Regions from separate parts of the Exiguobacterium artemiae 7-3 genome, predicted to be linked through region 3. Evidence: predicted binding sites of a transcription regulator. Region 3 holds the regulator's gene; each other region holds the start of a gene.
What was found. Region 3 encodes LexA, which represses DNA repair genes until DNA is damaged. Its sites were predicted from a motif close to CGAACATATGTTCG; they were not measured.
Positions count from the first base shown of each region.

Region 1: a site for LexA is predicted at 5,903-5,916, ahead of P402_RS0100610 (YolD-like family protein). Genes of this name have one in related genera too.
Region 2: a site for LexA is predicted at 5,822-5,835, ahead of uvrB (excinuclease ABC subunit UvrB). Genes of this name have one in related genera too.
Region 4: a site for LexA is predicted at 7,402-7,415, ahead of parE (DNA topoisomerase IV subunit B). Genes of this name have one in related genera too.

Region 1 covers NZ_JHZS01000005.1:41,048-49,391, reverse strand. The annotation lists gene P402_RS0100640 (DUF6044 family protein) at 1-119, opposite strand, end outside; gene P402_RS0100635 (membrane protein) at 500-1,309, opposite strand; gene P402_RS0100630 (HAMP domain-containing sensor histidine kinase) at 1,455-2,852, opposite strand; gene P402_RS0100625 (response regulator transcription factor) at 2,849-3,523, opposite strand; gene P402_RS16085 (IS3 family transposase) at 3,867-4,121, shown strand; gene P402_RS0100615 (hypothetical protein) at 4,459-5,070, shown strand; gene P402_RS0100610 (YolD-like family protein) at 5,553-5,882, opposite strand; gene P402_RS0100605 (Fic/DOC family protein) at 6,019-6,690, opposite strand; gene P402_RS0100600 (hypothetical protein) at 6,705-6,902, opposite strand; gene P402_RS0100595 (hypothetical protein) at 6,971-7,480, opposite strand; gene P402_RS0100590 (lysozyme family protein) at 7,480-8,344, opposite strand, start outside.
Region 2 covers NZ_KK211190.1:645,707-654,050, reverse strand. The annotation lists gene P402_RS0104235 (DUF4097 family beta strand repeat-containing protein) at 1-834, opposite strand, end outside; gene uvrA (excinuclease ABC subunit UvrA) at 943-3,798, opposite strand; gene uvrB (excinuclease ABC subunit UvrB) at 3,800-5,767, opposite strand; gene P402_RS0104220 (hypothetical protein) at 5,935-7,098, opposite strand; gene P402_RS0104215 (S41 family peptidase) at 7,118-8,344, opposite strand, start outside.
Region 3 covers NZ_KK211190.1:1,908,752-1,917,095, forward strand. The annotation lists gene P402_RS0110965 (ABC transporter transmembrane domain-containing protein) at 1-210, opposite strand, end outside; gene P402_RS0110970 (YneF family protein) at 329-559, opposite strand; gene tkt (transketolase) at 668-2,638, opposite strand; gene P402_RS0110980 (DUF896 domain-containing protein) at 2,852-3,088, opposite strand; gene P402_RS0110985 (YneB family resolvase-like protein) at 3,202-3,855, opposite strand; gene yneA (cell division suppressor protein YneA) at 3,901-4,188, opposite strand; gene lexA (transcriptional repressor LexA) at 4,397-5,011, shown strand; gene P402_RS0111000 (metal-binding protein) at 5,042-5,512, shown strand; gene P402_RS0111005 (MIP/aquaporin family protein) at 5,698-6,399, shown strand; gene glpK (glycerol kinase GlpK) at 6,443-7,960, shown strand; gene dhaM (dihydroxyacetone kinase phosphoryl donor subunit DhaM) at 8,065-8,344, opposite strand, start outside.
Region 4 covers NZ_KK211190.1:1,460,736-1,469,079, forward strand. The annotation lists gene P402_RS0108370 (histidine phosphatase family protein) at 1-453, opposite strand, end outside; gene P402_RS0108375 (DUF3307 domain-containing protein) at 529-1,323, opposite strand; gene P402_RS0108380 (hypothetical protein) at 1,320-1,967, opposite strand; gene P402_RS0108385 (NUDIX domain-containing protein) at 2,197-2,667, opposite strand; gene parC (DNA topoisomerase IV subunit A) at 2,998-5,403, opposite strand; gene parE (DNA topoisomerase IV subunit B) at 5,405-7,366, opposite strand; gene P402_RS0108400 (CoA-binding protein) at 7,534-7,935, opposite strand.

The sequences.
Region 1 (8,344 bases), on a different contig from region 3:
TTTGAATCTAAATTGTCATGAATTCGGATATGTGCCTGTTCTCCTAAAAGAATCATGGGCAGGATATATACACAAGCCGCTAAGATTCCAATTAGGATACGTGTTCTTTCTTTCACCATCTCACTCCCTAATTTTGATGCATAAACAATCATATGTTCATCAAAAGGATACGATACATCTTTCCTTTTTATTCAAGCGTTTGTTCCATTCTGATGCCTACTCCATCGGAGTGGATGAGTCTTTTTAGTTCATCCATCCAAGTTAGCTAGTTCAACCTGTATCAAAAATGACTAAAAATATACATGATTTTAAGATAGTATTTCCACGTAAGAATTTCCAAAAATCTGGTCACCTTCGTACTGAATACCAAAAGTTAGTATCATCATAATATAAGAATGGAAACAAATGGAGGGATAACTTGAGAATCACATAATGTAATTGCTATTAAAAGTCAAAAGACATCTCCTATATACTTTAAGAGATGTCTTTTGAGTCTATTTTATTTTGCAAACACTTGATCTTTTTTAGTAGCCGTCAAATACGTTACTAGCCCTAAAATCGTACAAAGGAATAAGATGCTCGTACCTACAGTACCAAGTCCTAGTCCTCCATTCTTATGCGATTGTGACAAGAAATCTCCCAAAGATGCACCAAGAGGACGTGTTAGAATATAGACCATCCAAAAAGCAACAACGCTATTTAACTTGAATGCATAATACCCTATCGTAATTGCGATGATCATAAGAGCGAAAATGATACCGGATAGAGCATATCCTAGTCCTAAGCCTTCAGACAATAAATCCCCTGCTGCTGTACCTAATGCAAACGTAAAGAGAATCGCCGTCCAATAAAAAATCTCTCTTTTCATCGTGAAGATTGAATGGATGGATAACGTACGCTCGCTGATATACCATGCACTGAAGGCGACAATCGTGGCAATGGCAAAAATGACAGTGGTCGTGACGAGTGATACTCCATAGTTATCGACTAAATTGTCTGTGAACAGTGTTCCTACAACGCTAATCAATACGACGGTCAACCAATACACCCACGGTACGTACTGACGCTTTTTAAACTGTAGATAGAGCGTCCCCATCAGAAGGACCGTCATAATAATGGTCGTATTCGACAATCCCCAATGTAAATTAAAGTTTAAAAAATCAGCTGCAGTTTCGCCTACTGTCGTCGCCATGATTTTTATGATCCAGAAAAAAATCGTCACTTCAGGTACTTTGTTCAACAAGCTTCTTGTCATCGTTTCGTCTTCGACATTTAAAATAGTGGTCTGAGTTTCTTCGAACCTTTTCATTCGTCTTTCCTCCTCTTCTTTAGTCAGTAACTGTTTCGATAGGCTAACTATAAAAGAGAAAGATGAGCGAGAAATGAATTTAAAATGAAATTTTTTTCAGAATGGGTACGTCATCTTTTTTAGAAGAGAATATCATAGTTAGAGATTATTCACTTTTTATAAGTGGTATGGATATGCTGACTTTCGTCCACTCATTAAAGACGCTATCTATCTCTAATGTGCCTTTATACTGCGTGAGCAGAACGTTAGCAATCGACAACCCCAGACCACTTCCTCCGTGCTTCCGACTTCTCGCTTTGTCGACGCGGTAAAACCGATCCATGACATGAGGGAGTTCTTCTTCAGGAATTCCGACTCCCACATCCTTCACTTCAATCACTAGCCGATCATTGGCAGTGAGTAAGCTGATGCTTACGTTTTTTTCTTCCTTGGAATATTTGATCGCATTGTCTAATAAAATGACCACAACTTGTTCAAGATGATTTTTAGAGATGTTCACACGAAAGTGATTCTTGAATGTACAATTTATGGAAAAGCTTGCGTCTTTGTGGAGTAACTTAAAATTTTCGACGATATTTTGAAATATGCCAGTTAATTCTTCAGAGGTTAGTGATTTTGATACAGAAGGTGTTTCATCTACCCTCGATAAAATGACCAACTCTGAAACGAGACGGATCAAGCGATTCGTTTCATTTAAGCTCAACTCGATGGAACGCTCAAGCACTTGAGGATCCTCTTTTCCCCAACGCTTGATGAGTGATAAATGTCCATGAATGACCGATAGCGGCGTCTTCAGTTCGTGCGAAGCATCTTCCACGAACTGTTTTTGTTGGATGAATGATTTTTCGATGTCGGTCATCAAATCGTTGAATACGATTCCCAGTTCTGAGATCTCATCTTTTTGCTCGCTGATGGGTAACCGCTTATCGATGCCTTCACCTTTAATTTGTTTTAAGGATTGAATCATTGTATTGATTGGCTTCAACAGTTGAAAGGCAATGATTCGTCCACCAACAAAACTTAGCAGAATCGCTACCACGCCTGTACTGACGACTAATGCTAGAAGTTGGTCAATGAGACTATCGAATCCTTCCACATTGCGGATGATTTCAACGGTTCCTTGGAACTCACCCACCGTAAGTGGTTTCCGATAAATGAGAACTGTTTCATTCGTAATCTTTTTTTCAATCAATTCAGATCGTGTCATGAATGTTGCGGGCACCCACTTTTTAGGAATCCCATCCGTGATAGTAAACACCACGTGCCCATCTTCTCGTACCAGACGAATCATTTGATCCTGCTCATTCAAAACCTTGAGATATTTTTGTCGTTCTGAAATATTCTCGGCTGAGTCAGATTCTTGAATATATGCTACAACTTCATCCATCCGTTTTTGAAGTGAGCTTTTTTCATGCACCATAATCCAATTTTGAACTAAAAAATACTGTAGCATTGTGTATATGAAAAATAAGATAAGTAATATGGATGCTGCCCATAACGTTAACTTTCCATTGATTTTCAAATTTCGTTTGGTATTTTTCATTGTCGCATCACATATCCTAATCCGCGAATGGTCTGAATGTACTCTTCTTTATTTGAAGCATTGAGTTTATTCCTAAGGTGTCGTATGTAGACATCTACGACATTGGTTTCTGCTTCACTCTCATATCCCCAAATGTGATCCAAAATGACTTCTCGTGTAAGTACACGATCCCTATTCTTCATGAGCATGAACAATAAATCATATTCTTTCTTCGTCAGCTCAATGATTTCATCTTCTTTGTGTAATAATCGAGATTCAATATTCAAATCAAGATTCTTAAACTTTATTGAATACGCGTCTAGTTCAACCTTTTTTTCGTTTCTTCTCACGATTACTCTGATCCGAGCCAATAGTTCTTCAATCGCAAATGGCTTCGACACATAGTCATCTGCTCCATTATCGAGCCCCATGACCCGATCCATCACACTATCTCTGGCAGTAATCATGATGATTGGTATGTCTTTCACTGATTTCACTCGTCGACATACTTCTACCCCATTCAATTTTGGCAACATCAAATCGAGTAATATAATATCCCAACTGTTATTAAGTGCTAATTCTAATCCTTGCCTACCATCCGATGCTACAGTGACTTGATATCCTTCATGGCTAAGTTCTAAGTCTATAAATTCGGATAATCCTTCCTCGTCTTCGATAACTAGAATCTTCATCTGATTTAATTTCCTCCTGAATGGATTATTTTTTATACGAAGAAGAGTATTCAACCTGTATAAAATAAGAATTCTTGTTCTTAAAATAACATTTTTTAACTGTCTAAAAACTCTTCTTTAGTTTTTTATAAAAATAAGACTAAGTCACCCACTCCGTAAGAAGCTCGGACCCAGTCTTCAGATTTTTCTCTACTCTTTCGCTATATCCTCTTTCTTGGATTGTGGATGGCCTACAGTTAGTTGGACATAGGACGAAAGTAAATGTGATCAAGAATAATCAACAAAAATACTCGGTATCAGTAATGTGCAACGTCCTCCAATTACCAAGAAGTACATTTTTATTATGAATCCAGGCAACGACCATTGGTCGATGATGTGGTGGAAGCCATACTTGAAATTTTCCGATGCAGTCGCGGAAGCCACGTTAAAAATCATCAAGACAGAGTTTGTCAAAAAACGAGTGTTCTCGAGTTTGACGGAGCTGGAACGCGAGTTCCAGGATTACGTAAATGGGTTCAACCACCTTCGCATACACGGTACATTGAATTATCAAAGCTCCGTTCGCTACAAGCAATCACTCCTTAAGAAAATTGTCTAGTTTAGTGTTTATAATCCAGCAACAGCTATCACACTGCCTGATCCACTCACATCATTTCCTATACAAAGAGGAGCAAGACACTAGTTATCCATCCATCTCCCCATAAAAAAAGGACACCACCAACGCCGTTAAATGAACATCTATCGGGACTCCATTTACTGTCAGAAGATTCGATAAGAGGAATGCACACATCCAACATAGAGTATTTACCCGTTTTCCCATATACTATCCTCTGTATATTTTTATATCAATCGACCGTTTTATATAATTCATTTATAAGTATTTTTAAACTATAATTAAATGGTACTTACTTAATTAATTAAAAGGAGACTACACAATGTTAAATATTAAATCATTCTTAGACTCTCATGGAGAAGACTACGAACTAACACGAGGCGGACAGGATCTAGGTGTTGTTAGAGGATTGAAGAATACAGAAAAGGGAAGTAATCAAAAATTCGTCGGTTTCGTACCGGAAGTAGATATTCAAGTAGGAGATTGGTTAGAAGGTAAAGTAACGAAAAATGTATTTTATATTCGGGATATTACTTCTGATATTGTTAATGGGGAAGTTTTTCAAAAAAAATGTTTCTTCTTAACAAAGGTTGAATATGAAGAAAAAAAAGCACGAGAACGACCTGCTCAATCAATAGTGTATAACCTTAATGGCGCCAACACTCGAGTCAATAATCATTCGACAGATCATTCAATGAATGTAGTAAACGCCTCGAATCATGAAGTATTCGATGAAATAAAAAAAATTCTTAGTGAAAACGTTAATGATCAAGACGAGTTACGTGAGTTAAGAATATTAGTAAACAATATGGAAAGCACTCAAAATACTTCTGCTTTCACTCAGGCATACCAAAAATTTGTAACAAGTGCTGCTAATCACATTACAATTCTCACTCCTTTTATTCCTGCATTAACTCAGATGATTACATCGTAAGTAATTTAGTATTATGAAATATGAAATGCGCGTGATTATTAATCCTGATTAGTGGATATATTGTTATTAAGAGAAGCTATTGCAGGTTGTTAATAAAGGCGAGAAATGATGGTGTTTTATAAATTGAACACAATCGAATTGATGATTACTTCTTTTTGGAGTATCGTCATTTGTCCTGTAATCTATACCATTATTTCTACACGCATTCCACCGAATGATACTAAAACGAACAAACGCACAAAAAAATAACCTTTGTTGCTACCAACAGCAAAGGTTATCAAGATAAGCTTCTTTCCAGTGAAAATGCTTAAAAAACGTCGAACAATCTAGCAAATTCTCTCATGAGATCTAGTGCCCCCCACTAGATCTCATTTTTAGTTTAACCTATTATTGTATAGGTTATAAATCATATATTTTATTATGTCTTCTTACTATGAATGTTTACATATTCGATAAAAACTAAACCCACTCTCACTATTTTTTCACTCAAGATTTGTAATGGAACCAAATGAAATTAATTTCCTTTCACCCTTAAGGGAGACTATTTCTATTCTTTTTTTATATTCGTCTATTTTTTGCACATAGCCCTTAAATGTTTTTATTTCACTATCTCTACTCTCAAAATAGTGAACTGTGACCTGGTTTCCTTTAAAGAGTGCTTCTGTTAAGAATTCATCATAAATAGACAACATCTGTTCATCCAATTCCGGCATCTGGATTTTTTGCTTTTCTTTATAGTACTCGTATAACAATGCTTTATGTTCCGGCATAAGAAATGGTATCCACTTTAAGTTTCCTCGATCTTTATACATCTTGCACCCCCTTAAAAATAAGAATATATGTTCTTATAATAACCTTTTTTAACTAACTAAAAACTTTTTTATTTTTAAATGCAAATAGGACTAAGTCATCCACTTCATAAAGAAGCCTCGACTTAGTCCTATAGCTTTATCTCTCTAAATCATAATTGTTTTTGGTTACATTTGTTGAAGTGATACTTTTACTATTTATATGTGGTTTCTCAGATTGGCTCTTAAAGTGTTTGGTTACAATCACCTCTTCAAAGACTTTCTTTAGAGGTCTTCCAGTTCCATTTACTGACTCAATCGTTACTTCGAGTAATTTCTTAGAGTCTACCTTTTCCAACTGGAGAGAGTAACCCAGCTTATCTGCTACTTTTTCAATAAATATTCTCTGTGTACGTCCGTTCCCCTCTCGGAACGGATGGATCATATTAAGTTCACCATAATAATAAGCTAATTTTTCACCTATGTTATTGGACGTAATAGACTTCGAGGTGATGTCCCTATTTAGCTTTGTAACTAAATCTTCTAATGCAGCTGGTACATACAGAGCATTAGCAAACATCGTTTTTCCTTTAACGATGTTCACCGTTCTATACTCACCGGCCCAATCATATACATCCTCAAATAAGTTTTTATGAATCTTTTTTATCAAAGAAACATCTAGCTTTAAATTCGGAGTAGCTATCAATTCGTTTTGTAGTTTAATCCATCCACGAATCGTAGACCTCTTCTCTAAAATCTCCAACTTTCTAGGATCTTTTTCGCCAAATTTATTCTTCAATACACCATCTTGAGAATAAGGATCTGTGCTCAATGTGTTCCCTCCCCTTACGTGTTAGAAGATATTTCTTTTAATTTTTCATCATAGTAAGCATCAATTTCTTCAGTAGGATCTAATCCTAATGACAACATCTCTTTGATTTTTTTCACTAGATCTTCTTCTATAGGCAATCCCTCAGCTGCAGATGAAGCTAAAAAACCTGGTAATAGTTCAAGCATTTTATCGGCATTTTGGAGTTTTTTCATGTATATCTCCTCCTTGTTTTATAGTTTAATTATATCATAAATAACTACAAAACACGATTGTTTATTGCTTAATCCGTGACTATTTTAGTGATTATTAAGCCTTTATTATTGTATAGAAGCTTTACATCATATACTTTTTCTTTAGCCGTAGTGAATTCGAATAAAGTTTCAGTATTACCTTCCACCTCCTTTATTTGTTTTATCTTATACTTCTTCACAAAGCCATACGGTTTCACCTTATTCATAATTAATTGATCCATCTCTTCCGGGCTTTCTCCATTTGGACCTTCAATTATTTCAGGAGCTCCCTTAACCCCAAAGGCTTCAGGTGAAAAGTAGCTAAACAAAGAATATCCATCTACGACCGATTTACCGAACTCTTCAGCCCTACTCTTTACGTCCACTTCAGGAAGTTCATGTAAAAATGTAGAAAGGGGCTCTTGAGACTCATTATTAGTAGTCTCAACTTGATGTTTTTCATGTCTTACTTCACCAATTTTTACTGCAGCTGTAATGATCAAGGTTGTCGTAACTATAAATGTACCGATTAAAATCAAAATAAATCGTTTGTACCCCATCAAAACAGCCCCTTTACTACTAGTTCTGGATTAATTGCATTCTTTTTATCGACAGTCCAAGCTGGAGAATGTACTTCAAAGTGTAAGTGTGGGAAAGTGGACCATGGAACCCCGGGCGTATTTCCTACCATTCCAATTTTTTGCCCCTGCTTGACACTCATTCCTGTTTTAACCAACGGCGTGTAAGCTAGGTGAGCATATACCGATTCAAAACTCTTACCTTTTACCTTGTGCTTGATATACACTACATTTCCGTAAGACGATGAGTATTCTGCTCTAGTTACTTTGCCTGCAGCAATCGAATAAATTCCAATTTTCCCTTCATCTGCCCAAGAATGAACGTTCAAATCAACACCTGCATGCCAGGCTGGCGACCTGAATTGGTGCCAAGTACCTTTAGTGTAGGTATCTTTTGGCATAGGTGAAATGAAATCACCTTTACCAGCGATGAAATCTCCACCCATCGAATCACACGATGCTTTACCAGGGTTGTTATAATACTTCAACACCATCATGGCATGTTGAGGTGTACCGTGTACTCCATCACCACATCCTAGTTGAGTTGGGTGTGACGAACACCAGTATTTAGAAAACTCTTGCGCTTTTTCTAGTGTATATTTGTTTCCGTGCGACTTAATCCAAGGTAAAAATGCGCCACCGAAGTTATAGGTTTGAACGGCGATCATCATGTCACCTCCAGCCTTTTGGATTGATGCTTTCCACTCTTGTACACCTGCTTGGATCGAGTATTCAGCATCCTGAATACCGTTAGGCCCTTTAGGATATCGCGTGTTATATGGTCCTTCTGAGGATTGCATTGGATCCGTTCCCATTCCTGAACTTTCCTGTTGCATCATGGCCATA
Region 2 (8,344 bases), 1.3 Mb from region 3:
CGCATCCTGGACCGTCTTCAGTTCACAACGGACGTTTCCGTTCGCCGTCTTCAGCTCAGAGCGCTCAAACACACCTGTCGCGATGACTTGACCATTGGCTGTTTTCGCTTTTAGAGACTTGATTTCCGATTCTTCGATTTCGATCGAACCGTTTGCTGTTGATGTCTTCACTTCTTCACTGAACAGGTCACGAACCTGAATCCGTCCATTCGCCGTCATCAGTTGCACCGACGTCGCATCGAGCGAAGATAACGTGATTTCACCATTTAACGTCTGCAACACAAATGATTCATAGTGACGGCGCGGAACCTTCAAGTGAACCGTCGCTCGAACCCGTTTGTCTTTTAAACGAATCGATAACGTATTCGCAGAGACAGAGTGCTGAAGCGCTGCTTGCAGCTGCTCCAGTGCCTGTTCTTCGTTAACTTGACGGAGCGGGCGACCGGTAACGGTCAACTCACACTCTTCCAAATCACCCGGTTCGACGATTGCATTGGCATTAAATAAATCCAAATGAATCGTCTCACCGCTGAACGGGAATTGTTTGACGTACGTGACGTTCGGTCCGGACGTTTGATTGAGTGATAAATCACTCTCTTTAATCCGGTTGACGAGGCCGTCAAAAGCTGACATGACCTTCGTTGTCAAAGAATCGACCGTATAATGATCGACCCGGTCGTAATGTTCCGGTTCGTCCACGTATTTATGCTCACTTGCCTGCGACGGGTTCTGATCGATTGCCTCGAGGCGCTCTAATTTGTCGAGCGCTTCGTCAATCGTCAGCTTTCCTTCTTTCACTTGTTCAAGTATCAGTTGGCGCATATCTTGCTTCATCAGTATTTCCCTCCTCTGATCTGGTACACGTTAATCGATGTGACTTGCTTATTTACTTCGTTCTACTTCCCTTACTTCCCTTTTTACGATTCCTGAATCAAAAAAGTTTCAAGATTCAATCCGGGCCGCGTCCCGTTCGAGAACAGGAGCCAGGTAATGACCTGTGTACGACTCCTTGACAGCTGCGATTTCTTCCGGTGTCCCGGTCGCGACAATCTTCCCGCCACCGTCTCCGCCCTCCGGACCAAGATCGATCAAATAATCGGCTGTCTTGATGACATCGAGATTGTGTTCGATGACGAGCACCGTGTCACCGTTGTCGACCAGTCGTTGCAAGACTTTCAGCAACCGGGCGATATCGTGGACGTGGAGCCCTGTCGTCGGTTCATCAAGGATGTAAATCGTTTTCCCGGTCGACCGTTTATGCAGCTCAGATGCCAGTTTGACCCGTTGCGCTTCTCCGCCGGACAGTTCCGTTGCCGGTTGTCCGAGACGCATGTATGTCAGACCAACGTCGGCAATCGTCTGCAGCTTCCGGCTGATTTTCGGAATCTTATCAAAGAATTCCAAGGCATCTTCGACTGTCATCTCCAGGACATCAGCAATCGTCTTGCCTTTATATTTCACTTCCAGTGTTTCGCGGTTGTACCGTTTTCCGTGACAGATTTCACACGGAACGTAGACATCCGGCAGGAAGTGCATTTCGATTTTGATGATTCCATCGCCGCGGCAGGCTTCACAGCGTCCGCCTTTAATGTTGAAACTGAAACGGCCTTTTTTGTAGCCGCGGAGCTTCGCTTCGTTCGTCGAGGCGAACACGTCGCGGATATCGTCAAAGACGCCGGTATACGTCGCCGGGTTCGAACGCGGTGTCCGACCGATCGGTGACTGGTCGATATCGATGACCTTATCGATTTGATCGAGTCCGGAAATTCCTTTATGGGCGCCCGGTTTTTCCTTCGCCCGGTTCATCTCGTGAGCAATCGTTTTATAAAGAATCTCGTTGATCAACGTCGATTTCCCGGAACCCGACACACCGGTCACGGCAACAAACAAACCAAGCGGAATGTCGACATCGACGTTTTTCAAATTGTTTTCCGACGCTTTATGAATCCGTAAGGCCCGACCGTCCGGTTGTTTCCGTTCAGACGGAACCGGAATGAATTTCTTGCCGGATAGATATTGTCCCGTCAACGAGTTCGGATCCTGCATTAATTCTTCCGGACGTCCCGCTGCCGTGACGAATCCGCCGTGATCGCCGGCTCCCGGTCCGATATCGATCAGGTAATCCGCAGCCATCATCGTATCTTCATCGTGTTCGACGACAATCAGCGTGTTTCCGAGATCGCGCATCGTCTTCAACGTATTGATCAAGCGGTCGTTATCGCGTTGGTGGAGTCCGATTGACGGTTCATCCAAGACGTAGAGAACTCCTGTCAGCCGGGAACCGATTTGTGTCGCCAGACGAATCCGTTGCGCTTCCCCGCCGGATAATGTTCCGGCGGCACGCGAGATTGTCAGATAATCAAGACCGACGTTTTCGAGGAATGAAGACCGTTCATGAATTTCGCGGACGATCATCCGCGAAATTGTCTGATCCTTCTCCGACAGTTTGCTTGGTAACTCTTCAAACCAGACGACAGCTTGTTTGACGGACATCTTCGTCACATCACCGATGTGGATTCCTGACACTTTGACTGCCAATGATTCGCGTTTCAAGCGGTGTCCTTTACACGTCGGACACGCTTTTTTCGCCATGTACCCTTCCATCTGTTCACGGATGTAGTCCGATGATGTCTCTTTGAAGCGGCGCTGCAGGTTATTCAGGACACCTTCAAAGAATAACGATGTATTGCGGACCATCCCGAAGTCATTTTCATAACGGAACTGAATTTCTTCCTTCGTGCTACCGTTCAACAAGATATCGCGGTGTTCTTCCGACAACTGTTCGAAAGGCGTATCCATGTCGATGTTAAAGTGGTTGCAGACAGCCGCCAGCAACTGAGGATAGTATTGTGAACTCGTTGGTTCCCAGGCGATAATCGCCCCTTCGTTGAGCGATTTATCCGGATGCGGCACGACGAGATCGACATCGACTTCCAGTTTCGTTCCGAGACCGTCACACGACGTACAGGCACCAAACGGTGAGTTGAACGAGAACATGCGTGGTTCGAGTTCACCGATTGAGAAGCCGCAAATCGGACAGGCATGATGTTCGCTGAACAACAGTTCGTTCCCATCCATCGTATCGACGATGACGCGACCGTCAGCAAGACGAAGGGCCGTCTCGAGTGAGTCCGCGAGGCGGGCTTCAGCGTCCGGACGCACGACGACCCGGTCGACGACGACTTCGATTGAGTGTTTTTTATTTTTCTCGAGTTCGATTTCATCCGTCAAATCGATCGTTTCTCCATCAACACGGACGCGGACGAATCCTTCTTTTTTCAAGTCTTCGAAGACTTTGACATGGGCTCCTTTGCGTCCGGAAATAATCGGCGCGAGAATTTGCAGACGGCTGCGTTCCGGCAGTTCCATCACTTGGTCGACCATCTGACTGATTGTTTGGCTCGAGATTTCGATTCCGTGATTAGGACAGATCGGTTTCCCAATCCGTGCATACAGCAGACGCAGATAGTCATAAATTTCCGTGACCGTCCCGACCGTCGACCTCGGGTTTTTACTTGTCGTCTTTTGGTCGATTGAAATCGCCGGACTGAGTCCTTCAATCGCATCGACATCCGGTTTGTCCATCTGACCTAAAAACTGACGGGCATAAGCGGACAGACTTTCGACATACCGCCGTTGTCCTTCCGCATAAATCGTATCAAACGCGAGGGATGATTTCCCCGATCCCGACAAGCCCGTCAAGACGACGAGCTGATCGCGCGGAATTTCGACATCGATGTTCTGTAAGTTATTGACGCGAGCGCCTTTGATGATGATTTTGTTCTTTTTTTCTGCCAACTTAGGCACCTGCTTTCAATTCTAAGATAAGGTCTCGCAATTCAGCTGCCCGTTCAAACTGCATGTCTTTCGCCGCTTGACGCATCTCTTGATCGAGTTGTTCGAGCAACGTTTCGCGTTCCGGTTTTTTCAGTTTGTTGAACTTCTCGAGTTTTTCGACGGTATCATCATTCTCAATCGTCGTACTGATGACACCACGGACATCTTTTTGAATCGTTTTCGGCGTGATACCGTGTTCTTTATTAAAGGCGAGCTGAATGTTTCGCCGCCGATCGGTTTCATCAATGGCCCGCTGCATCGAGTCGGTCATCTTATCAGCAAAGAGAATGACGTGCCCTTCCGAGTTCCGGGCCGCCCGACCGATCGTCTGAATCAGCGACCGTTCCGAACGCAGGAACCCTTCTTTATCGGCATCGAGAATCGTCACGAGCGAGACTTCCGGAATATCAAGTCCTTCCCGCAACAGGTTAATCCCGACGAGGACATCGTATTTGCCGAGCCGTAAATCGCGGATGATTTCAATCCGTTCGAGTGTCTTGATTTCCGAGTGCATATAGTTGACCTTGACGCCATGTTCTTTCAGGTAGTCCGTCAAGTCTTCCGACATTTTTTTCGTCAACGTCGTCACGAGAACCCGTTCATTTTTCGCGACGCGCTCCCGGATGTTATCCATCAGGTAGTCGATTTGTCCCGTGATCGGATGAATCTCGATCGTCGGGTCGACCAGTCCGGTCGGTCGGATGATCTGTTCAACCATCTCTTTTGTATGTTCGATTTCGTAAGGACCCGGTGTCGCCGAGATATAGATCGCCTGGCTGACCTTTTCTTCGAATTCCTCGAACCGGAGCGGCCGGTTGTCCTTCGCCGACGGCAGACGGAAACCGTGGTCGACGAGGACTTGTTTCCGTGCCTGATCGCCGTTGTACATACCGCGGATTTGCGGCAACGTCACGTGCGACTCATCGGCGACGAGCAGGAAGTCCTTCGGGAAATAGTCGATCAGCGTATACGGTGTCGAGCCCGGTGGCATTAAGTTCAAGTGGCGGGAATAGTTTTCAATCCCGGAACAGTAACCCATCTCGCGCATCATCTCGAGATCGTAGTTCGTCCGTTGTTCGAGACGCTGGGCTTCAAGCAGCATACCGTCTTCGCGCATCTTCGCGAGTTGCGTTTCGAGCTCAGCCTCAATGTTCGCAATCGCTTTTTGCAGACGGGTATCCCCCGTCACGAAGTGGGATGCCGGGAAAATCGAGATGTGTTCCCGGTCGGCAATGATTTCACCGGTCAATGGATCCATATCGCGGATGCGTTCGATCTCATCTCCGAAAAATTCGACCCGGACACATTGTTCATCACGCGACGCCGGGAAAATTTCGACGACGTCTCCCCGGACGCGGAACCGTCCGCGCTGGAAATCGATATCGTTCCGTTCATATTGGATATCGATCAGACGGCGTAACATCTCGTTCCGTCCCATCTCGTTTCCGACACGTAACGACAGCACGTGGTTGTTGTACTCTTCCGGATTACCGAGACCATAGATACACGATACCGACGCGACAATCAGCACATCTTCGCGTTCAAACAAAGAAGATGTCGCCGAGTGACGTAATTTATCAATCTCATCATTGATCGATGAGTCTTTTTCGATGAACGTATCCGTCGACGGTACGTACGCTTCCGGTTGATAATAATCATAAAAGCTGACGAAATATTCGACTGCGTTATTTGGGAAGAACTCTTTGAACTCCGAATACAGCTGACCGGCAAGCGTCTTGTTGTGCGCTAAGACCAATGTCGGCTTCTTAATCTCTTTGATGACGTTCGAGACGGTGAATGTTTTCCCTGTTCCCGTCGCTCCAAGTAACGTCTGATGGCGCTCGCCGTTCTTGACGCCTGCAATCAGTTTTTCAATTGCCACCGGTTGGTCGCCACCCGGTTCAAATGGTGATACTAACTCAAAATCCATCGTATTCTTCCCCCTCATCCAGTTCACAAAATCTATTTTTATTGTACCACTTTACGAACAAACATTCGATTTTGAAGTGCTCCATTTAAAAGTTACCCGTTTTTCACCAAAAGAAAAAGTCCAGCACGGCGGCTGGACTTTTTTTTTAGCTGGATTTTGATTTTGACTCACTGAAGTGTCCGGATTTTCGTCCGTTTATTACCGGGCTCACTGACGAACAAAATCCCAAGATCGTGATGATCCTGTTCATAAAAAGCCCGCTGTGCGAACCGGACGTCTCCGTTATGGTTCATGACTTCGAGACGGAGATACGGCTTATGTTTTTGAATCGCTTCATAAAATGATTTCTCCGACTCGACGAACTCTCCGTTGACCTTATAAATCGCTTCACCCGGAATCAGTCCCATCTCAGAAGCCGGTTTCTCCGGTAACGTCCCGAGAATGACGACACCACGTTTTCCATTAAGGAACAACGGGGTCTGTGACCGGTTGAGTCGTTTCGTCCGCTGATGCAGAATCAGGTGAATAATTAACAAGACAGGCAAGCCGTACAACCAGACATCCTGTCCGGTCAAGAATGCCCCTGCCGCGAGCACGACAGACAATAAGAACGTGATCAGCCGCCCTTGGATCAGGGGACGGATCAACTGTTCCGGTAACTGGCCAGTAAAGAGGAAGCTGAAGCCGACCGGCAAGAACAGGACGATCGGAACGAACTCCGGAAACGACCATTGCGGAATGAAGGCTTCCAGACTGCTTCCCGGCACAAGGACGACGAGCGGAATCAACCACAGTTTATTGGACGATAGACCACCGATGTAACGTCCCCGTTTCGACAAGACGAGCGAAGGCGATAAATTCTTTTTTCCCCGCCAGATGAGCAACAGGAATTCGGCACCTAACGATAGGGCTGCAAGCAGTAACCAATCGCTGACACTGACATCCCGAAGACCATCAATCCGTTCACTCGTCATGAACCAGGTGACACCTGCTAAGATGACAAGCGACCCTAACGGTAAATTGAATCGAATGATACCAGTTAACAGAATCAAGAACGTCAACACCATGAAAGCAATCAGAAACTCGGACGAGACCGTCAATGCCAGACTTACACTGATGACGGATAAGACAAGACCAACTACGAAGCCGGGAACAAGCGTTTCGAAGACATCGGTCCGTTTGCTGCGCGTCCGTGACCGGAACAGGTTCCGTTCACGTTTGACACGTCGCACGCTGAGTAAAAAACTGACTAGAATTGCTAACCACAAGATTGGACTAGCAAAGAGACTAATCACTGTCCAACCGATTCCATCGAGTAATTCCACGCTCATTCAGACCTCTTTCTGTGAGTTATTGTGCAGCGACTTCCAACGCCTTGATGCGCTGAACATCATTTTTTTGATCTTCCAGTTTCTTCAGAAGACGGCTTTCCATTTCGGACGCCGTCACTTGATCGATTTTACCGGTCGCTTCGAGCTTCGCTTCTTTTTGGAGACGCTCGACAGCCTGTTTCATCGTATCGCCGAAGTAACCGTCCTGCCCTTTTGGATCGAAGCCGATCGCTTCGAGAACCAGGTGCGCGTTTTCGACAGCTTTGCCGTAATCTCCGCTTGCAAGTGTCTTGTCATCCGTTAGAATCTTCGTCACATTGAAGTAATCCGGCTGTTTGACTTCGACTGTCGGCTTGACGCCTTTTTTATGAATCCAGTTTCCGTCCGGAGTCAGCCATTTATTCGTCGTCAGTTTCAAATCACTGCCATCTTTTAAATCATAGGCACTTTGAACGATTCCTTTTCCGAACGACTTCGTCCCGACCACTTCCGCACCGGCACCTTCTTTTAGACCGGCTGCCAGAATTTCAGAAGCCGAGGCCGATCCACTGTCTTCGAGGACAACGAGCTTATAGGGTTTCTTCTCGTCCGCTTTCCCGAATTCCTGCGTCCGTTCGCCTTTGTTATCTTCTACTTGGAAAATCGGTGTCTCCTTCGGAATGAACGGAGCAATCATTTGTGAGACTGCCGTCAGCAGACCACCCGGATTTCCCCGGACATCAATGACAAGTCCATCAATGTTTTTCTCTTCGAGCGCTGCGAGTTGTTTTTCGAACTCTTTTGCCGTCGGGTCCGAGAATTGTGTCACTTGCAGGACACCGATCGTCTTGCCGTTAACTTTTTCTGTCTTCGAGTAGACGGTTTCAATCGGAATCGTATCGCGGACGATCGTAATCTTCATCGGATCCTGTCCGCCGCGTTGAATCGTCAAGACGACTTTCGTGCCTTTTTCGCCGCGGATTTTTTTTACCGCTTGATCCGTTTTCTGTCCTTTTGTTGATTTACTGTCGATTTCTAAAATAATATCTCCTGGTTTGATACCGGCTTTTTCAGCAGGCGATCCCTTGATCGGTGAGACGATAACAATCGATTCGCCTTTTTGTTCAAGCGTCGCGCCGATTCCTTCGAACGACGATGACAAGTTCGTGTTGAACGATGCGGTTTCCGATTCGTCCATATAAACGGAATACGGATCTTCGAGGACTTCCGTCATTCCCGTCAATGCCCCTTCTAGCAACTCTTGATC
Region 3 (8,344 bases):
GGTCGATACCCCGATCAAGACCAGTGTGCCGACCAATTTCCATAAATCATTTTTCGTCAAGCTGCCTTCGCTCAGTCCGTTGACCGTCGAACCGATTACTTTCGGCGGAATCAGTTCCAGTCCGGCAACAAAAATCAACGCTATGATTCCTAAACTGTACGCTTTCCATTCGAGTCGAAAAAACCAACTCAGTTTCCTGAAGACTCCCATACAAGTCCCCCCCTTTTAAATCGATTGAGTATTTCTAATAGTCTCACATTTTAGATTAGCCATCTTCCTAAAAAATAGCAAACAAAAGGAGACCAATCTGGTCTCCTTTTACAAGTCGTTATTTTTTCGGTGATTTCATTGAACCACTCATTGAACGCATCACTTGGTTGACTTTCTTTTGTGATGGCTTTTGACCCATTTGCATCATCAATGTCTTAATCATATCTTCGTTGATTGGCGGGTTTTGCTCCAAATAGTTCATCATGTATCGGCGAGCGATATAGAAACCAAGGGCGACACCAGCTACCAAGCAAAGAAGGGCAATTAAAATCCAAATCCATGTAGCCAAGTTGCTTCCTCCTCTAACTTCAAACGTCGCTTTTTACTATACTATAATTTAAAGCCTTTGCATAGATAATGCAAAAAAAAGGTGCGCGCGTTTGCGCACCTTTCTTCATTAACCGAGTTGCTTGACTGTGTTCAAGACATTTTCAACAGACATGCCGTACTCTTTTAAGAGAAGATCTCCCGGAGCAGAAGCACCGAAGCGATCGATTCCGATGACTTGACCTTCTGTTCCTACATATTTATACCAACCGAGTGAAGCACCGGCTTCAATCGCAAGACGCTTCGTGATGCGTTTTGGCAAGACTGATTCTTTGTATTCTGCTGATTGCGCTTCGAATAATTCCCATGACGGAAGTGAGACGACTGCTACCGTTTCGCCAAGTTCTTTCTGTGCTTCGACGAGCAAGTGCACTTCAGAACCTGTTCCCATTAAGATCGTATCCGCTGTTTCGATGTTACCCGCGATGACGTATCCGCCTTTTTCAGCGCCTTCGACCGTCGTACCTTCGAGTTCAGGTAATCCTTGACGTGTCATGACGAGAAGTGTCGGTTTGTTTTTCGATTGAACCGCTGTTTTCCATGCGGCAATCGTTTCTTTTCCATCTGCCGGACGGTAAACTGTCAAGTTCGGCATCGCACGGAAACTCATCAAGTGTTCAACCGGCTCGTGCGTTGGACCATCTTCACCAACAGCAATCGAGTCATGTGTCAAGACAAAGATCGACTGGATCCCCATCAATGCTGCTAAACGAACCGCTGGACGGAGGTAATCCGAGAAGACGAAGAATGTCGCGCCGTAAGGAATGACACCACCGTGTAACGCCATACCGTTGACAGCAGCTGCCATCGCGAACTCACGAACACCAAACCAGATGTTACGGCCGCTTGGATCGATGTCGAAGTCAGCTTCGCCTTTGAGCATCGTGTTGTTTGATCCTGCTAAGTCAGCTGATCCACCGAAGATCGACGGGATGTTTTTCGCAAGAGCGTTTAAGACTTCACCACTTGTCTGACGTGTTGCTTTTTTCGATGTCAGATCGTAAGTCGGAAGGTCTGCTTCCCAGTTGCTTGGCAATTCGTTATTGATTGCTTGAACAAGTTCAGCATGCAATTCTGGATGTGCTGCTTTGTATTGTTCCATTTTCTCAGTCCATGCTGCTTCCGTGTCAGCGCCACGTTTTTCGATGCGCTCTTCGAACAAGTCTTTAACTTCTTCCGGCACATAGAATTCTTCGTGATCCCAAACGTAGCTTGCTTTCGTCAACTTGATTTCCGCATCTCCGAGTGGTGCACCGTGTGAAGCCGATTTCCCTGATTTGTTTGGTGAACCAAATCCGATGACTGTTTTCACTTCAATCAATGTCGGTTTTGTCGTTTCAGCTTTTGCTGCTTCGATTGCTTTTGAAATCGAATCAAGATCCGTTCCGTCTTCGACACGGATAACTTGCCAGTTGTACGCTTCAAAACGCTGTTGAACGTTTTCCGAGAACGATTTATCGAGATCGCCATCAAGCGAGATGTCGTTTGAATCATACAGAACCACGAGTTTACCAAGACCTAAATGTCCTGCTAGTGAAGCCGCTTCTGCTGAAACACCTTCCATTAAGTCGCCGTCTCCGCAAATGCCGTATGTGAAGTGATCGACGACGTTTAAGTCGTCACGGTTGTATTTCGCTTCGAGGTGACGTTCTGCCATCGCCATCCCGACAGCCATCGCGATGCCTTGTCCGAGTGGACCAGTCGTCGCATCGACACCTGCTGTGTGACGGTATTCCGGGTGACCCGGTGTTTTTGAGTTCCATTGACGGAATGACTTCAAGTCATCCATCGCGAGATCATAACCTGATAAATGGAGGAGTGAGTAGAGAAGCATTGAACCGTGTCCTGCTGAAAGTACAAAACGGTCACGGTTGAACCATTCTGGATTTTTAGGGTTGTGGTTCATATGATCCGCCCATAATGTAAATGCCATCGGTGCTGCACCCATCGGCATTCCCGGGTGACCCGAGTTCGCTTTTTGTACTGCATCAATTGATAAGGTACGAATCGTATTTACTGCTAATAATTCTACTGTTGTCATGTTCGTCAAAACAATCATCCTCTCTCTTTTTCACAAATTCCTTCTCATTTTAGCATACCCAGAAATGTGATACAACTTTTCTAAATAGTATGTCACATTAAAATGAATGCGCTCTCTATTGCCGTTTTCTTGGCACTTTCGTGATACACATTACGAACTTTTTCTCAAAAAAAGCTACCCCACTCATCCCATTGAGTGACATAGCTTTTCCGATTATTGTTTGTTCCGTTCTTCTTCTTGTGCCTGCTTTAGTTTTTCCGGTGTTACGTCGGTTCCTTCTTCATCGACGATTTTAATGCCCATCATCTGATTTTTGAACGAACCGCGGAATGCTTCGAGATAAGCCGTCCGTAATTCTTTTTGTTCCGCTGTTTCCGCATCGGTCAGCGGCTCGATTTTTGATTTATTGGCTAATTCATTAATCCGGTCTAATTGTTCTTGTGATAACATAGTATCCCTCTTTCTGTTGACTCAAAGTTGAGCATTCAATAGTAACCTTACTGTAAAAGACACAAAAAAAAAAAGCAAGTTTGATGCGCAGCTAAGGCATCAAACCTGCTTCCCTATTCGTACGTACTGACAACTTCTTTATATTCCAGATAACGCCGGTTGACGGTCGCTTTCGAAATGTCATGTCCCATCCCTCTTAATGTCACCGCAATGTCCGCAAATGTCAGTCCTAACTCACGTAACCGCACGATTTCTTCAATCGGGACTTCCTTCCGGCTCCGACCGGCATTTTCACCTTGGCGGTTCAGGTTTTGTTCGGGACGAAAACCATTTTCGACAGCCCGTCGCATACCGCGGGCAATCTTTGCATTATGCAGTTTCCGTTGATACTCTTCGACGAGCGATACGATTTCAAGCACCATCGCTTCGGCATCTGCCAATTTATACTCGCCATCCGATTCCATCGTCATCAGTTGAACCTGATGTTTTTGGAATGTATGTAAAATGGCGATTTTGGCATTCCCGCGCCCGATCCGTGTATCATCCGTCACAAGAACGGCGTCCACGGCTTGACGTGTGACGTAATCGAGAACGGACAACATACCTTCCCGGTCAACGTCGTAACCACTTTCTTTTTCCGTGATGATCTCCACGACTTCAAATCCTTTTGTTGCAGCGAGTCCCGACAGTTCTGACCTTTGCCGCTCAAGCGAGCTGTCCTGTGCTTCTTTTTCCGTCGAGACGCGACAGTAGATTACTACTTTCATCGTACTTCACACCCCTGTTCGTTCATTGACAACTTTTACAGTTTGTCATTGTTGCGCGATTGGTACAACGATTTTGTTTTTCGAAATGACATGTGTCGTCTTTAATTCATTATTCTCAATCAACCATTCGACATATTCTTGGTCCGTCATTGAACCGTCGTTGTAGACTTCGGCGACTTGTTCGACTGTCGCATTTTGATCGACCGTAACAGAAGCCGTCAAGAGTTGATCGACCTTTTCGTCCGGTCGAGGCGTTAAGAGAAAAAGAATGAAAGCAAGGCTGAGCGTATAAAAAACAATGGAAAAGGCATGGGTACGAATCGTATGCATCATGATAAATCCCTCCAATTAAAAATGATTTAGAATAGATGTTCTCGGAACAATTGTTCGCATAACTCATCTTAAACCAAGAACCAGTGTTCGGTCAACACAAAATGTCGAACAATTGTTTGTACGCTCATTTGTTCTATGTTATAGTGATTTTAGAAACATGTATTCCTATAACCTTCAAAAACCAATCCGGAAAGAGGTGGCAATTCATATGCGGAAAATGTCGAAACGACAACAAGAAATCCTTGACTACATCGTTGCTCAAGTGAAACTGAAAGGGTATCCGCCTTCAGTTCGTGAAATCGGTGAAGCTGTTGGTCTTGCTTCAAGCTCAACGGTACACGGTCATTTGGATCGTCTAGAAAAACGCGGACTGATTCGCCGTGACCCAACTAAGCCACGTGCGATTGAGATATTGCTTGATAAACCTGATGAAGATCACGAAGCCATCGTGCATATTCCCGTCATCGGGAAAGTAACGGCTGGTCTTCCAATCACGGCCATCGAAAACATTGAGGAACACTTCCCACTTCCTGCACATTACGTCGGGAACGAAAATGTCTTCATGTTGACGATTGATGGTGAGTCCATGATCAACGCAGGTATTCTAGACGGTGACCGGGTCATCGTTCGTCAGCAAAACACAGCAGAGAATGGTGAAATCGTCGTTGCTATGACCGAAGATAGCGAAGCGACAGTCAAACGGTTCTTCTTAGAAGATCAACAAGTACGTCTCCAACCAGAAAATGACTCGATGGACCCGATGTATTTCGATAACGTCTCGATTCTTGGCAAGGTCATCGGCGTATATCGGACGATCCACTAAGCGAGGGACCAGCTCAGCTGGTCTTTTTTTATGCCTTCTGGAAATGTACATGATACAGTCAATACCGTTGCTTTAACCGGCTACGTTGCGTATTCGGTCGCAACGCAGCAGACGGATTGGCTTCCAACTGCTGTCGGCATCGCTGTCGGCACCCTTTGGCTTTCACCCGACCTCGATTTGAAGTCTGAACCTTACTATCGCCACGGACCGCTACGTGTCCTTTGGATGCCGTATGTCAAAATCATGCCCCACCGTTCCATCTGGTCGCATGGCTTGATCATCGGTGACCTCATTCGCCTGCTGTACAGCGCGGCTTTCGTGATTCCACTTTTATTTTTAGCGCTGTACCTGAAAATCATCGAGTCGAGTACGGTCGATTCCTGGTTTGCAGCCATGCCTGCTTTTATCACCGGCATCATGGTTGCCAGTACGATCCATATCGTTCTTGATCATTCCAGCAGTTTCTTTCGAACTAAAAAAAAGCGAAAAAAACGCCGCTGAAAACCCTTCGTTCATCACAAAAATGAACAAAGGGTTTTTGTTATCCATTTTTCATTTTTTTAAACATAAATTAAGGAAAATTTAATTTGAAGATTTGAATTATTTGTATTGAAAACGTTATCAATTAGATGTAGGTTTAAATGGAAAGGCCAATATTTGCTTTAATCCAAAGGGAGGGTTTTTGCATGAGTAACTTTATTAGTGAGCTGATTGGAACAATGATTCTGATTTTGCTCGGGGATGGGGTCGTTGCAGGGGTTGTCTTGAAAAAGACGAAATCTGAGAACAGCGGCTGGATCGTCATCACATTTGCTTGGGGTCTCGCCGTCATGACTGCAGTTTATATTGCAGCCGCCAGTGGTGCCCACCTTAATCCAGCGGTCACATTGTCGCTAGCGTTAAACTCTGATTTACCATGGGCAGATGTACCTGTCTACATCGCCGCTCAATTAATCGGAGCCTTTATCGGTGCGGTACTCGTTTGGCTTCATTACATGAAACATTTTGAAGCGACAGATGACCAAGCTGCAAAATTAGGTGTCTTTGCAACAGGACCAGCTATCCGCCATACCGGTTCAAACCTTGTTTCTGAAATCATCGGGACATTCGTCTTGGTCTTCGGAATCCTAGCATTTGGTGCCAACTCATTCGCTGACGGTCTAAACCCGTTAATCGTTGGTCTTCTTGTTGTCGTCATCGGTCTCTCGCTTGGTGGTACAACAGGATATGCCATCAATCCGGCCCGTGACCTTGGACCGCGGATTGCCCATGCCATTTTACCAATCCCGGGAAAAGGTTCGTCAGATTGGGGTTATTCTTGGATCCCAGTCGTCGGTCCATTCATCGGTGGTGCGATTGCCGTTTTCCTTCATCAAATGCTGTTTTAATTGACGAAAAGACTTCAACTTACACTTCAAGGGGGACTTTACAATGGAAAACAAGTATATCTTAGCACTCGATCAAGGAACGACAAGTTCACGTGCCATTATCTTTGATCATGACGGTCAAATCGTGAACTCGGCACAACGGGAATTCAAACAATACTTCCCGCAACCAGGCTGGGTCGAGCATGATGCCAATGAAATTTGGGGATCGATCCTCGCTGTCATGGCAGATGCTCTCGGAACGGCTGATATCAAACCGAGCCAAATCGCAAGTATCGGAATTACGAACCAGCGTGAGACGACGGTCGTCTGGAACAAAGAAACAGGTAAACCGGTCTATCACGCGCTTGTCTGGCAATCGCGTCAAACATCTGGTATCTGTGATGAGCTGAATGCACAAGGTCTGAATCAAACATTCCGCGATAAAACAGGTCTCCTGATTGACGCCTACTTCTCAGGTACAAAAGTGAAGTGGATTTTAGATAACGTGGAAGGTGCACGTGAACAAGCCGAAAACGGTGAACTTCTATTCGGAACCATCGACACATGGCTCGTCTGGAAGTTGTCTGGCGGCAAAACGCATATCACAGATTATACAAACGCTTCCCGGACATTGATGTACAACATTTACGAACAAAAATGGGATGATGAGTTGCTTGAAATCCTGACAGTTCCAAAATCCATGTTACCGGAAGTCCGTCAATCGAGTGAAGTCTATGACAACACTGTTCCGTATCACTTCTTTGGCTTCGAAGTACCAATCGCCGGAATCGCAGGTGACCAACAAGCGGCCCTCTTCGGTCAAACGTGTTTCGAACCAGGTGAAGGAAAGAACACATACGGTACAGGTTGCTTCATGCTGATGAATACTGGTGAAAAAGCTGTTTCATCTAACCACGGTCTGTTGACGACAATCGCCTGGGGTGTCGACGGAAAAGTCGAATATGCGCTTGAAGGATCAATCTTTGTGGCCGGTTCTGCGATTCAGTGGTTACGCGACGGTTTACGGATGTTGAAAAATGCGAAAGACTCAGAAGGCTATGCCTTAAAAGTCGATTCGACAGAAGGCGTTTACGTCGTTCCTGCATTCGTCGGACTCGGTGCTCCTTACTGGGATAGCGACGTTCGTGGAGCAATCTTCGGTTTAACACGCGGAACGGACAAAGAACATTTCGTTCGCGCGACTCTCGAATCACTTGCTTATCAAACACGTGATGTCTTGACTGCAATGGAAAAAGATTCAGGAATCGAACTGAAAACGTTGCGCGTTGATGGTGGTGCGGTTTCAAACGATTTCTTGATGCAGTTCCAGTCAGACATCCTGGGCGTACCAGTCGATCGTCCAGAAATCAATGAAACAACTGCCCTCGGTGCTGCTTACCTTGCCGGTCTCGCAGTCGGTTACTGGAAAGATAAAGCAGAAATCAAAAAGCAATGGAAACTCAACCGTCAGTTCAAACCAGAGATGAAAGAAGACGATCGCGAACAGCGTTATGCTGGATGGCAAAAAGCGGTTGAAGCGACAATGGCATTTAAACCGAACAAAAAAGAAGTCAACGCCTGATTTCTTGACTGGTGTTCCCTCGCGGAATACCAGTTTTTTTGTTTTCACTAAAAAACAGGCCCGCTTCCTGTACGGAAACGAACCTGTTAGTCAGACTATGTGCCTTACGAAAATTCTGCCTTGACGCCGGATACAATATCATCCAGCGATTTTGATTGACCACTTAAGACTGCCGCTAAAAAAGCGCCCTCTACCAGTGGTGCTTCGACGAACTGAACATTCCGGTCCCCACTGTATAGTTCTAAGGCCAGTTCCGCATTCATCGTCGCCGATCCGATGTCGGTCAAAATCAAACCGTCATCCGTCAATTCATTCATCGTCTCTTCAATTCGAGATGCGTCGGTACCGATACTACCATCTGCAAGACCAGCTGCGAGTAACACC
Region 4 (8,344 bases), 450 kb from region 3:
AATCATCATCCCGCCGTGTCCGACGAGCAAAACACGTTCGTGTTCCTTTTGTTCAAACGTCAATTGGTTTAATAGGATCGTAATCCGCTCGTTGGCATCCTTGATCTCTGCTTGAATTCGTTTACTGAATGGAGCGACAAGTCGTCCGATCAACGCCCAGGCGAGGAACGGAAGACGAATCCGCGAGCGGATGGTCGGGAACGGCACTTCACGTAATAAATCCGTCACGATGATGTCCTTTCCATAAACGCTTTCCGCTGTTTGGACGGCCCGTGGCATACTGCTCGCGTAACAGATCGTCCAGTCGATGTTGCCGAGTTCAACCGGTTGGACATCGATCGTCGAGACGTCATAACGCTCAATCCAGGCTTCGATATCGGCTGCGCTGATCCAGCCTTTGGTCGGGTAACCTTCCGTTACCCGGTGGTGTCTGACTAATCCAATCTGTTTCATGATTTTACGACGGTCGCTTGCGTCAAGAAACCGTCCACCTCTCTTTCTATCTCTCAATCTATCGTCTTGCTGTCGTTACAGGGCAAGGCGAATCGCCATCCCGCACAGCAAAGCACCGAGAATGCTCAGTAAACTGCCGATGATATAATATTCCGCAAAGCGGCGGTCGTCAAACTGTTTAAAGCGGGCTAATGCCTTCAAGGCAATGATGAATCCGATGGCGCCTGTTGCATTGACTGCCACCAGACAGACGATGATGGCCCGTTCGACGAGCCCGATATAACGGCCTACACCGTTGATTTCCGTCGTATAACTGCGGGCAGAATCTTCGACTTCATGCGTGACGGACCGCTTCAGACCGTCCAGTTGTTCTTTTCGTGTGACCTTCCGCTCAAAATGCGATTCAATCAAGCGGGGTGCGAAGGGGGCAAGCAACGGGGCAATCCCGCGTCCGATCAATTCTGTCGCAATCAAACCCCAGACGCTGACCCATAGGATTTGCTCCGGTAACGTAAACGATACCGGCCAAGCGACAGGGGTGAAAAAGAAGACAATCCCCGTCAGAATGGCGATATGGAGCAGCTGGTCGATCCAAAAGGCAAGGGCCGGGGGCAACAGTCGTTTTAAGGGCGAACCGTCCAGCAAGGCATGTGTGACGATGATTCCGCCACCGATCATCCAGGCCGTCGGACCAGTCACGTCATCCATCTGGTAAAAGAGTCCGAGGACGGCGGCTGTGCCGATGCTATGTATAGCGAGATGTTCGAGTAATACCCGCAACTTGCGTTGTTTCGACTTCGCCATCCGTTGACTCTGGAACGGGAAGTCTGCCAGCAGGTGGATGAGGAGCAGGCTTAACAACAAAGTCATCCGATCGCCTCCCAGACTTGCAACTGTTTTAAGGCATCAATCAAGGCCTGTTCCAGGCGTTTACGTTGTTTACGTTGGGAGCGGGCAACGAGTTTCGAGACATTCATCCGGGCATCTTTTTCTTGAAAGCCCATCTTCAAGCCGATTTCTTCATAAGTAGCATCCGGATGCTGATCCATCAGCCGGTGCAATTCGATTTGCCGGTCCGTTTTACCGAAATAAGCAGGGTACAGCATCTCGATATAACCGTTCAGCAGGGCGGTCGGCAAATAGGGTGGTCCTGAAAAAGCAATCTGATTTGCGGTCTGTTTTGCAGCTTCCTGGGCTTCGAAAGCGAAAATAACGGCACTCCCGTTCGCTTCATCAGCATTAGCCGTCGATAACGTCTCATATTGACCGAATCCGATCCCGATATAGCCGTTTAGAGGTTGATTCAACAGCATCAATATGAGCGGATAACTAACGGCATATTCGTTGAATACACCAAGCAGACTGTCACCGGACTTGATTTGAAACGGTACGAGTGCTTCGGGAAAGGCATCGTTCAGCTGATCAGCCAATCGATGTAAATCGGTTAACAATTGTTCTTTACTGGAATAAGCACGGGAATTTCGAATATCAAATGAAACTGCGACAGCTTGCATACAAATCCTCCTTGTTACCGAATATACGGTTACTTATCTATTGTTACCGGTTAAAGGGTAACAATAGACGTGTTACTGTATTTAGAGTAACAGGGAAGCGTAAAAAAACAAAGACAGTTGCGTTCTTTTTTTCTTAAGTTAACATAACATATATTATCAATAGTTAACAAATAACGTCTCATAATTAAGGTAAACTCAACATAGTGAGACAAAACAAAAAAACACGGGATTAACCGTGTTTTCGACAATCGTAATGATGTGTCCGTTCCAAGCGGCTCATCAAACGATCCAGGAAAATATGATGCCGGCGTTCGAGTTGCGTGATTCGTTCAAGCGGTAACCAAGCGAAATGGAAAAAATCACCGCAATCTTGACCGTCACCAGCGACACAATGCGTCCATCTGTTTTCCTGACATTCGATATGAGCATGATAGAAATACGTGTAATGCACCCGCATTCGTTCCGGATAACGCATTTCTTCTTCACCTACGTACTGGACGGTCGCGAGCGATAAACCGCTTTCCTCGAGCGTTTCCCGAACCGCGGCTTCTTTGGCGATTTCAGCATCTTCGATTGTGCCGGCAGGAATTTGCCAATCACTGTCTGGAGCGGATTGCGGATGAAAAACAAGTAGTTCCCATCCCTCTGGTTGCTCCCGTGTGATATAGATTGCTACTTTTTCGCGTCTTCTGAATTTCATCGTCATCACCTCTCCAGTTGGCAGATGGCACAAAAGCAGCCGAGGAACATGTCCGTAGCTGCTTGATGAAACGAATCCTATAAGCTAAAGCTCCGAACTGCCCGCTCCACATACTTCGTGGTAATCTTGCCTGACCATTTTCTTTTATTGTAGCGGTTATTGCCGGTCGTTTCAATTTGTAAACGGGTGATTTGCCGATAATTCGAAGAAAAGTCTGAAAAAGCGGGAAAAACAGACGTCAGAAAGCTAGAAACGAACGGGAAAGAGCGACTTTACGCCGTATTTCATAAAAAAAGACACCCCTCTGCAAAACTGAGGGGCATCTGACCATCAAACGGTATACCAATCGAGAAGCGGACCAAATTTTTCTTCGTCATAGGCAAACGAACCGTTCGATAACCGGTCGAGGAAGGACAACGATTGGACTTGAATCGTCTTTTCCTGCTCTTTTCCGATCAAAATCAGTTCTTTTGTTTGGGTAACGTCAATTAATGCTGCGACCTGATGCGGTTTTGATTTTAAGTCGCGTAACAGCTGCGTGCCGCGTAAGGCACGGTTCGAGACTTGGAACTGGTCAGCAAGGCGCATTTTCTTCAGTGCGCCCCGCTGCGTCAAGAGGACGATATTCGGTGCTTGTTTAAAGCCGATCGCACCGGCAACGACATCCTGATCACGCAGGTTGATCGCTTTCACACCCGCTGCCCGGACACCCACGACCGGCACGTCGTCTTCCGTGAACCAGAGACCAAATCCGTGCTGGGTCGTTAAGAACAATTGCTCTTGTCCGGTAGAAACCTTGGCATACAAGACTTCGTCATCAGCCCGTAAACGGACACCTTGAAGTGGTTTTGACTTCCGCTGGGCATTGTAGTCGCTCAATTTCGAACGTTTGACCATCCCTTGGCGGGTCACGAACAGACAGTGCGATGTCTCGTCAAACGTGCGGACGAGATCAACCGATAAAATCCGGTCGCCGGAATCAAGCGGCACGAGATTGGCGACGTGTTGTCCCCCGTCCTTCCATTTCGTATCGGGTAACTGATGGACCGGGATCAAAAGATAGTTCCCCTGGACGGTCCAAACGATTAAGTGATCCGTCGTCATCGCCTGTCCTTGATACAACAGACGATCCTGTTCCTTCATCTCCGGCAAATCATTGGTCGCTCCGAAAGAACGCATCGAAGACCGCTTGATATAGCCGTTTTTCGAGACGAAGACCATCGTTTCTTCGACGGCAATCATGACTTCTGTCTTCAGTTTCAACTCTTCGACTTCCGCTTCGACCGTCGAACGCCGGTTATCAGCAACCTGCTCTTTTAAGATTGTTAATTCTTTGATGATCAATCGGTTCCGGGTTTTTTCGTCGTTGAGAATCTTCTCGAGACGGGTGATTTCTTTTTCGAGTTTCGCCGCTTCGTCCTGCAATTCGACGATATCGGTATTCGTTAACCGATACAATTGAAGCATGACGACCGCTTCCGCTTGGCGGTCCGTGAAACTGAACCGTTCAATCAGCTTGTCTTTCGCTTCCGATTTGTTGGAGGCAGACCGAATCAACGCGAGTGTTTCATCGAGGACCGAAATCGCCGTCATCAAGGCCGAAACGACCTCTTGGCGGCGTTTTGCCTGCTCGAGATCAAACGAAGTCCGGCGGATGACGACATCCTTGACGTGGCTGAGATAGGCGTCAAGTAACGCGAGAACGCCCATCTGACGCGGTGTCCGCTCGTGGATTGCGACCATGTTGTAGTTATAAGCGACTTGCAGATCAGTCTGCTTCAGGTAGAAGTGAAGCACCCCTTCTGCATCCGCTTCTTTTTTCAGCTCAATGACGACACGAAGACCATCACGGTCCGTCTCGTCGCGGACTTCCGCGACCCCTTCGACTTTGCGGTCCAGGCGGAGTTCTTCCATCCGTTTGACGAGGTTCGCTTTATTGACTTCATACGGGAGTTCCGTAATCAGGATTTGTTGGCGTCCGCCGCGTAACGTTTCGATCGTTGCCCGCGAGCGGATGATGACTTTCCCGCGACCGGTTTCGAACGCTTTTTTGATCCCGTCGAGCCCTTGGACGACTCCGCCGGTCGGGAAATCAGGACCTTGCATATGCGTCAGTAAATCATCGACGGTATGCACCGTTCCCGAGATTCGGCCAATTGCCGCGTCCAACACTTCACCGGCATGGTGCGGCGGGATTTCCGTCGCATAACCGGCCGAAATCCCGGTCGAACCGTTCATCAGAAGGTTCGGTAAGAGGGACGGCAATACAAGCGGTTCCTCTGTCGTATCATCAAAGTTCAGCGTGTAATCCACAGTCTGTTTATTGATGCCGTCGAGGATCAAGCTCGAGACTTTCGATAAACGAGCTTCCGTATAACGCATCGCTGCCGCACTGTCGCCGTCGATCGAGCCGTTGTTTCCCTGCATGTCGACTAACGGATACCGGAGTTTCCACTCCTGACTCAGACGGACCATCGCTTCATACACCGATGAATCGCCGTGCGGGTGGTAGTTACCGATGACGACGCCGACCGTTTTCGCGGATTTCCGGTAGGCGCGGTCAAACAAGTTGCCTTCCGTATGCATCGCGTACAAGATACGGCGTTGAACCGGTTTCAACCCGTCCCGGGCGTCCGGTAAGGCCCGGTCCTGGATGATGTATTTCGAATAACGACCGAACCGGTCCCCGACGACTTGCTCGAGGGACAGGTTGAGGATGTTTTGCAGGTTAGACATATCAGTTCACACTCTCTTTCGTCACATGTTCATTTTCAATGATCGAGAGGTCTTCCGTCAGCCCAAACGCTACATTGTCTTCAATCCAGCTTCGGCGGTGTCCGACGTTATCGCCCATCAGCACGGAAACCCGTTTTTCAGCGACAGCGGCATCATCGATCGTGACACGAATCAACGTCCGTGTATCGGGATCCATCGTCGTTTCCCAAAGTTGTGGGGCATTCATCTCACCCAGTCCTTTGTACCGTTGGATCATATACCCTTTGCCGAACTTTTTCGTTGTTTTAGCAAGGGTTTCTTCGTCCCAGACGTACTCGAACTTCTCGGATTTGCCCTTCCCTTTGGAGACGCGGTAGAGCGGTGGCAAGGCGACGAAGACTTTCCCGGCATCAATCAACGGACGCATGTAGCGGAAGAAGAACGTCAATAATAAGACTTGGATATGCGCCCCGTCGGTATCGGCATCTGTCATGATGATGACTTTGTCGAAGTTACAGTCGGACAGGTCAAAGTCTGCTCCGACGCCGCTGCCGATCGCGTGGATGATCATATTGATTTCTTCGTTTTTCATGATATCGGCAAGTTTGGCTTTTTCCGTGTTCAGGACTTTCCCGCGTAACGGTAAAATCGCCTGGAACGTCCGGTTACGGCCTTGTTTCGCTGAACCGCCGGCGGAATCTCCCTCGACGAGGAACAATTCGTTTTTCTCGGCGTTTTTCGACGCAGCCGGTGTCAGTTTCCCGTTCAGGATGCTCGAACGTTTCTTTTTCTTCCCGTTCCGGGCTTCTTCGCGGGCTTTACGAGCCGCTTCCCGGGCCTGAGCGGCGCGGATCGCTTTTTTGATCAGGAGTGTCGCCGTTTGTGGATTTTCCTCGAGATACGTCGACAAGCGGCGTGTAATAACGGCGTCACAGCTCGTCCGGGCTTCCGGAGAACCAAGTTTTGATTTCGTTTGTCCTTCGAATTGCAGAAATTCTTCTGGAATCCGGATCGACACGATCATCGTCAATCCCTCGCGGATATCGTTGCCGTCGAGGTTTTTATCTTTTTCCTTAAGCAGCGTGTTTTTGCGGGCATACTCATTCATCACCCGTGTCATCGCCGTTTTGGCACCGACTTCATGTGTTCCGCCGTCGCGTGTCCGGACGTTGTTGACGAACGACAGGACGTTTTCCGAATAGGCATCCGTGAACTGGAACGCGATATCGACTTCAATCTCATTTTCCGTTCCTTCAAAGGCGACTGTCGGATGTAACGTATCTTTGTCGTCATTTAAATAGCCGACGAATTCGCTGACTCCGTCTTCGTATTGGAACGTGTCCGCTTTGTCCGACCGTTCGTCGGTCAGTGTGATTTTCAGACCTTTCAGCAGGAAGGCCGATTCACGCAGACGTTCCGCCAACGTATCGTAATTGTATGTCAACGTGCTGAAGATTTTTCCGTCCGGTTTGAAATAGACGCTTGTTCCTTTTTGACGGGTCGTTCCCGTTTCAAGCAAGGTCGTTTTCGGAATTCCCCCGTCTTCGAACGTTTGCTCAAACTGTTTCCCATCGCGGTAAATCGTGACTTTTAACTGCGTCGACAGAGCGTTGACAACAGATGCCCCGACACCGTGCAGTCCGCCTGATGTTTTATAACCGCCTTGACCAAATTTACCGCCGGCATGAAGCACCGTGAAGATGACTTCTGCAGTCGGTTTTCCGGAAGCGTGCATCCCGGTCGGCATACCACGTCCATGGTCGCGGACGGTAATTGCATTATCTTTATGGATGATGACATCAATCTGTTCCCCGAATCCGGCCAGTGCCTCATCAATCGCATTATCAACGATCTCATACACCAAATGGTGGAGTCCGCGATGATCGGTCGAGCCGATATACATACCCGGGCGCTTCCGGACTGCTTCGAGTCCTTCAAGCACCTGTATGGCATCATCATTATAATTGTTTAAATCTGTCGCCATGTTTTTCACCTCAAATAGAAAAACGTCGAATATTCCAAACGTTCGTTCGTTTTTCTAGTAGTCTGTATCTAATTGTAGGCATCTTCTTGCTATCTGACAAGGATAATCTAGAAAACAAGAAAAAAAGACACCTACTGTCAAGGAGTAGATGTCTTGCCGGATCACGATCACAAGTACTGGTGTTCAATTTTAATACAACGGTTTTCGATGTACGGAATACCGGCACCGAGTGCCAAACTTTCCGCTTCGACACTCGATAACCCGAGCTGATTCCAAATCATGCCGACGTCACCGTGTGCTACAGCATCTTTTGCTGTGTCCGCCAAAAATTCCGAACGACGGAAAACATCGACGATATCGATGTGTCCCGGGATACTGGCGACACTCGGATATACTTTCTGCCCGTTCCATTCATTTAAGGTCGGGTTGACCGGAATGACTTCGTAACCATGTTGGACCAGGTAATCGGCAATCCAGTTCGCAGTTTTCCCTGAATCACTTGATACACCGACGACCGCAATACGTTTTGCGTCTTTTAATAACTTACGAGCTTGTTGATCTGAAATCATGTTATGTCCCCCTCGTGTTAAATACAAGATAGTCTTAGACTATATACCCCATTCGATTTGGATTAAGCCTCGAAACGGGCACATTCACAATGTCCGAAACCAGGAATTGACCAAAACGTCCTGTACGAAATCGAGACAACCAACTCCCTGTCGGAAGGAAGTTCACTGCAACTGAGAGCGAATTTGGAACTTTCGATTTGTTCCTGGAATTAGGTTGACATAATAGTGTTATTGTATTTTAGATGTTGAAAGGGGATGTTTTCTCGTTTGCATCGAGTTGAATGATTACCCGTCCCGATGATTTTCGTTGCAACTGAGAGCTCCCTGTCTGACAATTTAACGTTGCGTGAAATAACTATTTCACGCAAACTAGTGTACCGTCTACCAACGTTTGGTATAGTAGTAACAG